Regions from separate parts of the Bacillus paramobilis genome, predicted to be linked through region 1. Evidence: riboswitches for the same ligand, from Rfam matches in the RefSeq annotation. Region 1 holds a riboswitch; each other region holds the start of a gene.
The links. Region 1 has a riboswitch for S-adenosylmethionine ahead of AABL52_RS22070 (LLM class flavin-dependent oxidoreductase). Riboswitches for the same ligand answer to the same signal wherever they lie in the genome.
Positions count from the first base shown of each region.

Region 2: linked by a shared signal. The riboswitch ahead of AABL52_RS06165 (bifunctional homocysteine S-methyltransferase/methylenetetrahydrofolate reductase) and the one ahead of AABL52_RS22070 (LLM class flavin-dependent oxidoreductase) in region 1 are both predicted to bind S-adenosylmethionine.
Region 3: linked by a shared signal. The riboswitch ahead of mtnW (2,3-diketo-5-methylthiopentyl-1-phosphate enolase) and the one ahead of AABL52_RS22070 (LLM class flavin-dependent oxidoreductase) in region 1 are both predicted to bind S-adenosylmethionine.
Region 4: linked by a shared signal. The riboswitch ahead of AABL52_RS26065 (MetQ/NlpA family ABC transporter substrate-binding protein) and the one ahead of AABL52_RS22070 (LLM class flavin-dependent oxidoreductase) in region 1 are both predicted to bind S-adenosylmethionine.

Region 1 covers NZ_CP151108.1:4,293,383-4,296,805, forward strand. Annotated here, with positions in the region: gene AABL52_RS22065 (ATP-grasp domain-containing protein) at 1-629, opposite strand, end outside; gene AABL52_RS22070 (LLM class flavin-dependent oxidoreductase) at 622-1,680, opposite strand; SAM riboswitch class I at 1,763-1,869, opposite strand; gene AABL52_RS22075 (hypothetical protein) at 2,101-2,307, shown strand; gene AABL52_RS22080 (Phr family secreted Rap phosphatase inhibitor) at 2,563-2,700, opposite strand; gene AABL52_RS22085 (tetratricopeptide repeat protein) at 2,697-3,423, opposite strand, start outside.
Region 2 covers NZ_CP151108.1:1,183,827-1,187,249, reverse strand. Annotated here, with positions in the region: gene metH (methionine synthase) at 1-745, opposite strand, end outside; gene AABL52_RS06165 (bifunctional homocysteine S-methyltransferase/methylenetetrahydrofolate reductase) at 745-2,577, opposite strand; SAM riboswitch class I at 2,648-2,757, opposite strand; SAM riboswitch class I at 2,962-3,071, shown strand; gene metI (cystathionine gamma-synthase/O-acetylhomoserine thiolyase) at 3,165-3,423, shown strand, end outside.
Region 3 covers NZ_CP151108.1:1,372,360-1,375,782, forward strand. Annotated here, with positions in the region: gene AABL52_RS07265 (methylthioribulose 1-phosphate dehydratase) at 1-353, opposite strand, end outside; gene AABL52_RS07270 (2-hydroxy-3-keto-5-methylthiopentenyl-1-phosphate phosphatase) at 350-1,009, opposite strand; gene mtnW (2,3-diketo-5-methylthiopentyl-1-phosphate enolase) at 1,006-2,250, opposite strand; SAM riboswitch class I at 2,315-2,420, opposite strand; gene AABL52_RS07280 (pyridoxal phosphate-dependent aminotransferase) at 2,485-3,423, opposite strand, start outside.
Region 4 covers NZ_CP151108.1:5,110,406-5,113,828, reverse strand. Annotated here, with positions in the region: gene AABL52_RS26070 (methionine ABC transporter ATP-binding protein) at 1-401, opposite strand, end outside; gene AABL52_RS26065 (MetQ/NlpA family ABC transporter substrate-binding protein) at 414-1,226, opposite strand; SAM riboswitch class I at 1,311-1,425, opposite strand; gene AABL52_RS26060 (NAD(P)-dependent alcohol dehydrogenase) at 1,506-2,414, opposite strand; gene AABL52_RS26055 (hypothetical protein) at 2,560-3,324, shown strand.

The DNA of each region.
Region 1 (3,423 bases):
AGTTCAAATCCTTCTGATGTATCTACCTTAACCGCATATACAAACTGGCCGCCTACAAACTCACAACGTGTAATATATGGTTCTGGTGCTTCAATATATTGCTGGATTAAAGTAATTCCATCAATGGGTTCTTCAAACGCCGGACCATCCAAATATTGTTCTAAAGCATCAATGGAATGAAACAGTTGAACACCAAGGCCTTTACCTGCACGGTTATGCTTTGTAATGAACGGTACTTCCCCTAATTCCTTTGCTGCTTTTACTATATGGTCACGGCCAACAGCACCAATTGTTTTCGGCACTTGTATCCCAAATTTTCTTAATGCTGCATATTGGTTTAATTTACTTACTTCAAGGCGTAATGCACGAGATCCGTTAAATACTGTGCGCCCGTATCCCTCTAGCCAAGCAAGCACCCCTTCAGTTAATTCAGGTGCATATCGATGCCCTCTCGTATGTGAAGAAGCACTCATACGGCTATAAAAAACACCTTGGGGAGGTTCTTGTTCTAACGGAAGTGTTCCTTCATTTAAAAGCCATTCCTCATATGGCAACTCCAGTTCTTCCAGCCTTTTCACTAAATGATCCGTCCATTCCTTATTCTCATGTAATATGTAAATTTTACTCATTTGTAATCAATTCCTTTCTTTTCGCTTCAACTAATGGCATCACTTTTTCAGAAAATCGTTTCATCTCTTCAAACTGTGGTGAAAATTGTAAAAGTAATAACGTAACACCTACTTTTTCAAAAGCAAGTATCCTTTCTGCAATTTGTTCTGGTGTTCCGATTAAATTAGGACGTAACCCGCGATTCGATACGGAATAATCATTGAGCTTCACTTGCTGTTCCAACTGCGATTTACTCACAAAGTCTTGGTAACTCGCGTAACCTAACGCATCATCTTTCATATCCGTTATGCGTTTCCATTCTTCTAACGCCTCTTCTTCTGTGTCACGACAAATGACGTAAGCCGCAAGCCCGAATGACTGCAATGGCTCCTCTGTAACTTTCTTTCTACGATTCTTCATATCTTCTATTTTCACAGATACTTCTTCCACTGTTCCCCCGTGCATTACATATGCATCCGCGTGATTTACAATGACCTCTTTTCCTCGTTCGCTCTCACCACCTGCATAAAGCTTAATGCCTTGTTTCTGCACAGGTTTTGGACTTAAATGTGTATCATGAAGCTCATAAAAGTTCCCTTTATAAGAAAACTCTTCTTCTTTCCAAAGCTCCTTCAAAATTGTTACAAATTCCTCTGTGCGATCATATCTTTCATCATGTGCGGTAAATACTCCGCCGTACTGTCTCGCTTCTTCTTCCCACCATGCTGAAACTACATTCAATGTAAAACGACCATTACTTAATTGATCGATATTCGCTGCCATTTTCGCTGTAACTGCTGGATTGTGGAATCCAGGTCTTACAGCTGTCATAATCTCTAATTTATCTGTCACTGCTGCAAGTGCTGCCGCAGTTGTCCACGCCTCTAAACTTGGTGCTGAAACACCTTTTATATCATTTAAATTTAATTCTGCAATCAGTGTTGTTGAAAAACCTAATTGTTCTGCCGCTTGCGCTGTTTGTTTTGCATACTCAAACGTAGGCGGCATAGATTCATCATCTACATTTCGAAGCCATCCCCCAAAAACCGGTAACCAAAAACCGTACTCCACTACCTATTCCCCCTTTATCTTTTAGCCATAAAAAAAGCTACTCTTATCGAAATAAGAGTAGCCTTCTTGACTAAGTGAACCGCTCTTATCTTTCAGGTGTTTTTTCACCTGCAGGATTTGGCACCTTTCGTCTAAAACGAGGTTGCCGAAGTTTCATAGGGCCCGTCCCTCCACTTCTCAACATAAGAATTGTTTGATTTTCATTTATTATAATCATCAGAATAATAAAAATCAATCCTTTAATACTTATTTTTCCGATATACATTAAATGATATATAAAAAATCATATTGTTATAGGGGTATTATGTTGTTTTACTTACGAATATATAAAGGGCTATGTTGTATCATGTCGAAAACATCATGTATAAACAAGTTGCTTTACTTTTATCTTAAAAATACAGCAAAAGAGGTGTTCGTAGCATGAAAAATAAACGATGCGAGAATTGTGGTTCTACTACATTTAAAGAAGGAAGAGTTGGATTTGCTTATCATGCATATGTTTGTGAAGATGATTCTAGTAGGCTCTTTTCAGTGGGAAAACGTTCCAAACTATTAACTACATTTTGTTTAGAGTGCGGTGAGGTGAAATCATTTAGAGTGGAGAAGCCGGAGATATTTGAAGAATAAAATACTAGAATCGAGATGTCCTTCATGTGGAAAAAAACCTAATTTTCTTGATAGATGTGGTTGTAGTTAATACAAATACCATTCCGGTGGAGGCTCTTTTTTTAAGTCAGGAATAAGCTTTTACTGCGGTACATATGAACATAAAACATCTGATTATAAAATAAAAAAAACGCTCATTTGAGCGTTTCATCTATATACCTAATAATTACTTTTTCTTCACTTTGATCTAATAACTCTTTATACTTCAATATTCCATCAGCCCCACGGCTCTCCATGCGTATATTGTATAACGTTTGTTGTACTAACCTTTGATTGTTCCGTTGAAACATTTACTCCATTTAATAGTATGACCGTAATTATTAATCCAATTGAACTGCTTATGATTCTTTTCATTTTAAAGCCCCTTTCTGAAAACCTTTTTCTTTTTCTTTATATCCTAAATAGAAGTATTCACTAGATTTTATTGAATTTCCTTCTTTATGATATTTAACCGCTAACTTTTCAGCATATTCCTGGACATATTGCCATAAACCTACTTCATTAAAGAAAGAAATTCCTTTAGAAATAGCTAACTCTAATTCTTCAGCAGAAACATTCTCATTCATTCCCTTTAGAATTTTAAAATGATGTTCATATTCTTTTTGTTCTAGTTCATTACAGATTACTAATCCTTTTTCAATTAAAGACGCTGCAAGCTTTGTTTTTCCTAACTTTAAATTCTCTCTTGCTTCCAAAAAAATCGCTCTAAAGTGATTCGGGATTTTTTGTGATACTTCTGATAAATAACGAAGTGCTAAATCAGATAGGTTTTGTTCTGCATACATAACCCCTAAACTATGTCGAACTCGTAACATTAACTCCTCTTCATTTTGCTTTTTCAAAATATCCAGAGACGACATAAAATAAACTTCTGCCTGCTCAAATTCATTTAGCTTTACACATGCTAACCCGAGAACATTGTCACATGCTGCGACCTTCCTACTATACCCGTACAGCCCTTCAAATGTATTTCTTGCTCTGGTTGCATATTGAATGACTAAAATAGGCTGGCAAACATGATAATAGTAGCTGGATAGCTTAAAGTTAAATTCTGCTTTTTCGATTGGATCCTGAATA
Region 2 (3,423 bases), 2.2 Mb from region 1:
TTGGGTAACAAGAAATGTAACACTCCGACAAATCAGACAGGGAACGAATATGGTCTCTCATAAACTCCGGACCAGTCGCACAGTTTAATCCAACAGACAATGGCTTCATATGTTCTACCGATAAGTAAAAAGCCTCAATTGTTTGCCCAGCCAGAGTCGTTCCCATCGGTTCAATCGTTCCCGAAATCATGATGGGTACAATTTTATTTAGCTCGTCGAAAGCTGCTTGAATTCCAATATAAGCAGCCTTCACGTTACGCATATCTTGACTCGTCTCAACGAGTAATACATCTACGCCACCATTTAATAATCCTCTTGCCTGCCGTGTATAGGCTTCAATTAATTCTTCAAACGTCACACCACCAGTAACACTAATCGCTTTCGTTGTCGGTCCCATTGCTCCCGCAACATATACTTCCTTCCCACTTTCGTTGACCGCTTGCTTCGCTAAACGTGCCGCCTTCTCATTTAATTCCTCATCTAAATGCGACAACTCATAATCACTTAATACAATATTTGTCGCCCCAAATGTATTTGTTTCAATAATATCCGCTCCAGCTTCAATATAAGCTTTATGAATCTTTAAAATGACATCAGGCCTTGTTTCTACTAAATATTCATTACAACCTTCGTACTCTTCTCCTCCAAAATCTTCCGCAGTTAAGTCCTCTTGCTGGATCATTGTTCCCATTGCACCATCTAATATTAAGATGTTATTTTGTAATTTTTCTTCTATACATTTCATCAGTTAATACCTTCTTTCACTTCTTGCTTTTCTCTCACATATTTAACAAGATGTTCTGTAATTTCATATTTTAGAAATGGTGTAATAAGATAAATGCCGTTAAAATATTTCATCGCTGCATCGATCAATTCTTGTGAAATGCGAATCCCTTCCTCAATTGCTGCCTCTTTCGTTTCATGTCCATCCATTCTCTCCCTTATTTCTTCAGGTAGCGTAATTCCTGGCACCTCAAAATGAAGAAAATCTGCATTCCGTTTACTTATTAGTGGCATAATCCCAATAAAAATAGGTTGTTCCAAATGCTTTGTCGCTTCATACACTTCTTCAATTAGCGCGATATCGTAAATTGGCTGTGTTAAGAAATATTCCGCTCCAGCATCTATTTTCCGTTCCATTCGCTTAACCGCTGCTTTTAAATGTCTTACATGCGGATTAAACGCACCTCCCACCGAAAACCTTGTTGCTGGCCCTATTGATTTCCCTAAAATGGAGCGCCCATCGTTCATTTCTTTGATCATTTTAATGAGCTCAATAGAGGACAAATCATATACAGAAGTGGCACCTGGAAAATCACCAACGCGTGCTGGATCTCCAGTTAAAGCTAGCACTTCTTCCATGCCTAACGCTGATAAGCCTAGTAAATGAGATTGTAGTCCGATGACGTTATGGTCTCTACACGTTAAATGCGTCAATACTGGAATATCATGCTTCGTTAATAATGCCCCCATTGCCATATTCGAGACGCGAGGCGATGCTAATGAATTATCTGCTAGAGTAATAGCATCTGCTCCAGCTCTTTTCAATGCTCTTGCGCCTTCAAAAAATCGCTGCGTATCTAATGTTTTCGGTGGATCTAATTCCACTACTACTGTCGTTTGTTTTTTTGCTTTCTCTGCTAATGTGACATGGGCTTTCGAACGTTTCTCGTGTGTATGAACTACTTTCGGTCTTTGAATCGTATCCTTTTCTATTACAGGCGTAACATTTAGAGTAGCACGTTTCATACTTTCAATATGTTCTGGAGTCGTGCCACAACAACCACCTAATAACCGAATACCTTGCTCAATAAATTTCGGTGTCATCGCTTCGAAATAAGCTGGACTTCCCTCATATACGTAACGTCCCTCCACATAATTGGGGAGACCTGCATTCGGATATGCTGACAAGTAGCCATTTTGCGGAATCGATATCATTTTAAAAGCTTCCGTCATATGAAGCGGTCCTAGTTGGCAGTTCAATCCAACAACATTTGCACCGTAATCTAGAAGTTGTTTTAATATTTCATTTACATCATTTCCATTTTGAGTTGTGCCTGCCTCATGCAATGCTAATTGAGCTACAATTGGAATATTCGTTTGTTTTCGTAGCACCTGAACAGCATGAAGTAATTCAAACTCATCATAGAAAGTCTCTAATAGCAGTCCATCAACCTGTTCTTCTAGTAATGCACTTGCCTGCTCCAGTAACATAAATTCTCGCTCCATATCAGTTGTCGTAACAGCTCCGATATGTTTCATACCGCCAATTGTTCCTAAAATTGCATTTCTATCTGTAACAGATGCTTTCGCCAATTTTACTGCCGCTCTATTAATTTCAGTAACTTGATTTTCTAAACCATACATACGCAATTTTGCTTCATTTGCTCCGTACGTATTTGTTTGAATTACATCTGCCCCAGCAGCTACATATTGCTTATGAATCGATATAATTAAATCTGGATCAGATATGTTCAATTCTTCAAAACTACTTTGCAAACCATGTGAATGTAATAACGTTCCAACCGCACCATCACCTATTACAATTCCTTTTGATAATAAATCTAGTAATTTCACAAATCTCCCTCATTTCTATCAATATAAAAACCCCCTCTTCACTTTGAAGAGGGGGACATAATCGTTCCTCCTCTTATTATGCAAAACAATCGTTTTGCAGGTATTAGCACCGTTTCAAACATTTCGTTTGAAGGTTGCCGGGTTTCACAGGGCCTTTCCCTCCACCGCTCTCAATAAGAGTTTGTCTTTATTATTTTATTTATGTAGCTAAAAGGAAATGCGTTCCCCTTTTAACAATGTTTGTTAATTTTTTTAATAAATTTAGCATGCACAAATACAAAAGTCAATGACACTTGCGGAAAAATAAAAATTATTTAAAATAAAGTTGCAATTCAATTATCTTTTGTTGTAAAGTTAAAAACATAATAAAATTTCATACGAACATTCTTATCTAGAGAGGTAGAGGGACTGGCCCTATGACGCCTCAGCAACCATTAACATTTGTTAATAAGGTGCTAATTCCAGCAAATTGTGAAAGATTTGACAGATGAGAAGAAGACTCTATTCAAACCGAAAGCCTTCTTCTTAGAAGGCTTTTTTTATTTTACATTCACTTAATTGTTAACTTTAAAAGGAGGAATTTTTACATGTCAACTATTGAAACAAAACTAGCACAAATCGGAAACCGGAGCGAAACTACAACAGGAACTGTTAATCCGCCTGTTTATTTCTCAACTGCTTATCGTCACGAGGGAATTGGTAAATCTACTGGTTTTGACTATTCACGAACTGGAAATCCAACTCGCGGTCTTTTAGAACAGGCAATCGCAGACTTAGAATACGGCGAACAAGGTTATGCCTGTAGCTCCGGAATGGCAGCTGTTCTCCTCGTCCTTTCGCTATTCC
Region 3 (3,423 bases), 2.4 Mb from region 1:
TTTTGAAGGATGACTGCATCATTATATAAATTTGTGATGACATTGTTATCAGTTGTATGAACATGAAGTACGCACCCGGCATTTGTATTGTTATAAATATGTGTATGCAATATTGTTTCTGCTGACGGGCGTAATTCAGTCTCTAATACGGGAACTCCTAGATGATCTACTAATAGAAAATCATCGGGAGTCGTTTTTGTTTTATCTTTACCACTTGCTGTAATGAGAAAAGTGAGCGGTTCATGACTAACCTTTATAGAAATATTACCACTCGTTGCTGGAAACCAATTTCGTGTTGTTAATTCTTTTTTTATCTCGCTTAAGTCATACCATTGACGAAAAAGTTGTTTCATGATTTCACCTCCAACAAATGTTTTAATTCATTTTGAATATCATGGAATGTTTCAAACGGTGTATAAGCAATATAATTCTCTTCACACTTTGTAATAAGGAAGTCACGAGCAAATACTTTATCTGCTTGTTTCGCAGCTTGTAAATCGGTAATTGAATCTCCAATCACAATATGGAGGTCATTCGTATCACTTAATTTACGGATTAAAGATGATTTGCATAATCCGCAATGATTTTGACAATGATGATCACAAGGATGAGGCCACTTAACGGTAATGAATTCACTGGAAAAGTCTGTTTCATTACAGTAGATTTTCTCTTTTGGAATGATTCCTTGTAAGAGTGGATAGACGAAGAAATCCATTCCGCCTGATATTACGTAAAAAGAAATGTTATTTTCATTTACAAATTGTATAAATTCATGAAAACCATTACGTATTTCAGCAGTTTCTATTAAAAATTGAATCATATCATCGTGTAGACTAGTAGGTATTAATTGAAATAATTGAGAAACACCTTCTTGAATAGACAGCTCTTGTAATAAAATTCTGTTCTTTACTTCTTCAGCTTCTGGTGGTGCAAATTTTTCCATAATGGACATAATGTTATCATTATTTGTAATCGTGCCATCGAAATCACAAAATACTTGAATACTCATAATTTCACCTCATTAGAGGGATTTCCCCATATTTGTAGTGCACTATGCAAATTTATGTCATCTACTTCATGGAGTGGTGTATTTTGCAAAGTGGCATCAATTGCAGTACGGAAAGCTTTACCGCCGCCTTGCGCCCCGCTCGGATGTCCATGTATCCCGCCGCCAGCATTAATAACAACATCTTTACCGAAATCTCGTAAAATAAAGGGAACGAAACCAGGGTGAATACCAGCAGATGGAACAGAAAAACTCTTTTTGAAAAATGCATCGTCTTCAGTTAAATATTTTGAGATGGCAAGAGCCTCCTCTTTTTCTAGCGCAACACTTCCGTATGGAGATGGGAATAATGAAAAGTCAGCCCCAGCATAACGTAGTAGCTTTCCAAGTAATAATGGAGATGAAACTCCATATAACTTGGATGCTGAGTAAGCGCCACTTACAGCAGGGTGTGCCATAATAGGAACAGGGATTTCATCATCTTCTGCTAGTGATTGTAGTACATCTAGTCCGTAAGCAAATACATTAAATAATAGAATATCAGCGCCAGCGTGCACTGCGCGTTTCGCATTTTCTTTTAAATCAAAAGTCCGTCCTGTTAAATTTACGGCATATAACGTTTTATGGCCGTATGTTTCATATACGGATTGTAAAACTTCTTTTCCAGATACAATGCGTTTCGTAAGTGGTGTTAATGTATTCTCAAATAATATTTCATCATCCTTTACGATATCTACACCACCAATTGCTTGATCGCGTAATTGCGTTTTTAAATACCCAATATTTCGTCCAATCATTCCTTTAAAAATGCTCATTAAAAGGGGACGTTCATGCACTTGTAAAAGATTTCGAATACCATCTATCCCAAACTTTGGACCAGGGAAATACTTTTTTAACTCGTCTGAAAATGTTAAGTCAATTAATTTCACTTCGCCATCAAGTGATAGTTTTCCGAATGCAGTTGTTAAAATTGCTGGTAAGTCTGGACTAAAGTTTAATAACGGATATTCAATTTTAATAATCCCGCGTTTTACTTTTTTACGTAAATACGAATTGGTATGTTCTTGTTCAGCTAATTCCTCAACGTGAATGACGTTGCCTTTATGCTGTTTTAATTGTTCTTGCAATAAGTGTGGCAAATGAGTCCAAGAGCCAATTGTTAAACCGAGTGCAATTTGCTCGGCCTTTTTTTCTAAGTTATGTGAATCATCATGGATTAAATACGTCGCTATAATTCCGCTCATTGTTAAAACCTCCTAGTTAAATAAAAAAACCTCTCAGCTAAGGAGAGGTTTTTTTACAACCAGCTCCTTATCTGTCAGCATAATGCTGCGAGAATTAGCACCGTGTCTACGATTGTAGATCGGTTGCCGGGTTTCGTCGGGCTCGTCCCTCCACCTGCTCTTGATAAGAAGTATTTAGAAATGTTTAAATTTTTAAGATAACTGAATTTTGTCAGATATTTTTAATGTTGTCAATTACTTTTTGAAAAAATTTAATTTATCAATTCGATTAATGGCTTCTCGTAATCTATCTTCTGTATGCAAGAGACCAACACGGACATACCCTTCGCCATGTTCACCAAATCCAACACCAGGAGCAACTGCAACGTGTGCTTTTTCTAGTAAAATATTAGAAAATTGCTCAGATGTATATCCTTTCGGAACAGGAAGCCATGCAAAAAATGACCCTGTTGGAATATCTACATTCCAACCAATTGAGTGACAAGCTGAAACAAGAGCGTTTCTTCGAGATTCGTAACTATTTACAAGTTCTATTACGCAAGACTGTGAACTTAATAGTGCTTCGCGGGCAGCATCTTGAACTGCACCAAAAATACTAACGTACATATGATCTTGTAATAAGTTTATTGTCTCAATCACACTTTCATTTCCCACGGCAAAAGCAATGCGCCATCCAGCCATATTGAAAGTTTTCGATAGAGTGTAAATTTCAATACCTGTATCTTTAGCACCGTCTGCTTGCAAGAAACTAACAGGTTTTTGACCATCGAATCCAATTGCACCGTAAGCAAAATCATGAACGACTAGTATATTATGTTCATTAGCAAAATGAATCGTTTCATCAAAGAAATCTTTTGATGCAGTAGCACCGGTAGGATTATTTGGATAGTTTAAAAACATTAGCTTTGCACGCTCGGCAATAGAGTCATCAATTTTCGTATAATCTGGTAAAAAATTATTTTCTGCAAGTAGCGGCATTGTTTCAAATTGTGCTTTTGCTAAAGCAACACCTGATAAATAATCTGGGTAGCCTGGATCTGGAACGAGAATAGTATCACCAGGGTTTGTAAAACAAACTGGTAATTCTACTAATCCAGCCTTTCCGCCAAACAAAATAGCAACTTCTGTTTTGGGATTTACTACTACATCATATTCACGTTGATAGAATGTTGC
Region 4 (3,423 bases), 820 kb from region 1:
TTTCGATTAAAAAGATCGACAATACGTAAATACTTTTCTACCCTTTTTTCAATTTCATTTTTGGAAAGACCAGATAGACGTAACGGTAATGCGATATTTTCATAAACTGTCACAGTTTTAAGTAAATTGAACCCTTGGAAAATCATCCCGATTTTTTGTCTCGATTTTGCTAGTTCTTTTGCTGATAAAGTTGTTAAGTCTTGGCCGTTTACAATGATATTTCCTGTCGTTGGTTTTTCTAATAAATTTACACATCGAATTAATGTACTTTTACCAGCGCCACTATATCCAATGATTCCAAATACTTCGCCCTTTTTTACTTGAAGGGAAGTAGACTTAAGAGCTTCTACATTCCCTTTTTTTGTTGTAAATACTTTGGATACATTTTTTAATTCAATCATTATCGTCAGCTCCTACCAAGACGGTAAAACAGAACCATCAAATTTTTTCTCGATAAATTCTTTTACTTCTTTAGATTGATAAGCTTTCTTTAATTTATTTACAACAGCATCATCTTTATTTTCAGTGCGAACAACGACCCAGTTCACATATGGTGAATCTTTACCTTCGCGGAAAATGGAGTCTTTTGCTGGGCTTAATTTTGCACCTAATGCAAAGTTTGTATTAATTGCAGCTGCTTTCACTTCACCTAGCTGTGTTGGTAATTGAGATGCCTCTAATTCAACAATCTTTAAATTTTTCGGATTTTCAATGACATCTTTCGCAGTCGCTTTTTCTGTCGCCTTTGGATCCACTTTTAAAACTCCTGCTTTTTCAAATAGCTTTAAAGCTCGAAGTTCATTCGTTGGATCATTTGGTACAGCGATTGCGTCGCCCTCTTTTAAGTCTTTTACATCCTTTAAGCTTTTAGAATATACGCCCATAGGGAATGTTACTGTTGAAAATACTTCCGTTAATTTCATATTGCGCTCAGCTTTAAATACGTCTAAATATGATTTCGTTTGATAGCTATTTATATCGAGGCTTTTTTCATCTAAGGATACGTTTGGTGCTACATAATCATTAAATACCTTTACATCGATTTCGAGTCCGTCTTTTGCTGCCACTTCTTTTACCTTTTCAAAAATTTGTTCATGCGGTCCGCCAGTTACACCGACAGTAATCTTTTTCTCATCTAATGCTTTTACCTCTTTATCAGAATTAGCACCACATGCACCTAGCAATAATACCGCTCCACTTACAATGCTTAATAATACTTTTTTCATCTATAATTCCCCCTCCATATACGTTCCAAAATAAAAAGCACCTCTCAAAATAAGAGAGGTGCCGAATAGACAAAATAGGATCCTCTCTTATCTTCCAAAACGAAAAATCGTTTTGCAGGAATTAGCACCTTAGCTTATACGTCATAAGCTCGGTTGCCGGGCATCATCGGGCCAGTCCCTCCGCCACTCTTGATAAGAGTTTGTGTATGTAGTTTTTTAATATGGTACTAATAGTAAATCTTACAAAAAGAATTGTCAACGTTATTTTCTGAATATATTTTATTTTAAGGTAATCGAAACGTTACCTTTCTTATGTCCCTTTTCCACATACATATGAGCTTCAGAAATTTCTTCTAATCGGTAGGTTCTATCAATAACAGGTTTTAAATGTTCTGTTTCAGTTAGTTCTTTTAGTAGAATCATATCCTCTTTACTTACCTTTGCCATCATTCCATTCACAGATACATATTTTCCATTGGGTGTTAATGTATTTGTACAAAGGGATTTTTTATACTTCCCAACTGCATCAAATATAATATCGTAGCGTTCGCCCCGTTTAGTAAAATCTTCTTTCGTATAATCAATTACTTTATCAGCTCCTAAAGATTGAACAAGTTCAAAATTTGAATTACTACAAACAGCCGTAACGGTCGCACCTAAATATTTAGCAAGTTGTACAGCAGCTGTTCCTACTGATCCGGAGGCACCATATATGAGCACTTGTTGCCCTTTTTTTATACGACCCTTTCTCAGAAAATGTAATGCTGAAGTTCCACCAAAAGGAATAACTGCAGCTTCTTCATACGTCACATTGGTAGGTTTTAATGCTATTAATCCACTTTCATGTACGCATGTGTACTCGGCATAACCACCGAGGTTTAGTTCTGTTAATGCAAAAATTGGATCACCTTTTTTAAATTGAGTTACATCTGTTCCTATTTCTTCGATTTCACCGGATAACTCTACGCCGAGTATAGGTTTTCTTGGTTTTCTGAAACCTAATATGATCCGCATAGGAATCCAAAATAAGAGGGGACTATTAAAACCGCGTATTCTACAATCTCCAGTTGATACACTTGTTGCGTGAATTTTAATTAATACTTCGTTCTTTTTAGGTATAGGTTTCTCTATATTTTGAAGTTGAAGAACGTTAGGTGGTCCATACTTTGTGCAAATAATTGCTTTCATAATGACCTCCTGAATTTAGTTGTTGTTATTTACATCATATTTAAAATCTTCATTAAACATGTCGCTATATAGCGAATATAGATTAAAAATTGTATAGATTTCATAGGAAAAGAGGTGATATTATTTTGGAAAAGGGGGCGACATTATGAAAAAAATTATTTTTATTTCGAGTTTAGTGTTTGCAATCAGTCTAGGGGTAGGATGTAGTAATGAGAAAACAACAAAGACGAATGAACCGAAAAAAGAATCAGTTCAAAAAGAAAAAGAATTAGCGGCGAAGGATGTTTTCAAGAAAACGAACGAAGCTTTTAAAAATGAAGAGCATGTAACGATGACATATGGTGTAGGAGTAAAAGCTGAGGGAACAGAGATGGATATATTAAAGGCTAAGATGCAATTAGAGCCAAAGACAAAGAATTCTCGTTCTGAAATGAATATTTCTGGTACAAATGTTGTAGTGTATACTGTGGATGGTAAAGTTGCTGGTGAGGTGAAAAACCCTAATACAGGAGAAGTTATAACTGTACCAGAGGAGCAATTAAACGCTGGTGGAATGAAAGCGACTCAAGATATTATAGATAAGTTAGAAGTACCGGAAGTAGTTTTAGATAAAATGAAGATGGAGAAAAGCGGAGATAAATATAAACTGAAATTTACATTAAAAGGGCAAGAAACAGAAAGTATGTTAACTAGCATGGATGAAACGCAGAAGAAAATGTTACAAGCACAAAATGCGAAGATAGAAGAAGTGGATGCAGAATATATCATTACAAAAGATTTTAAATATGAATCAGCAAAGATAGACATGGTTATGAGTAGTAACGGCAAGGATAAAGCACATATTATTACGAACGCAAAATATACGTCGTACGAAAAGTTTGACCCAATACAATTGCCAGCAGTAAAGTAACAGTTTTGATGAGGAGGGACCTAAAATAAGGTGCCCTCTTTTTTGTATACTTTCTTCATAGGAAAATAGGTACAATATGAAGAGGAAAAGATGTAGAAG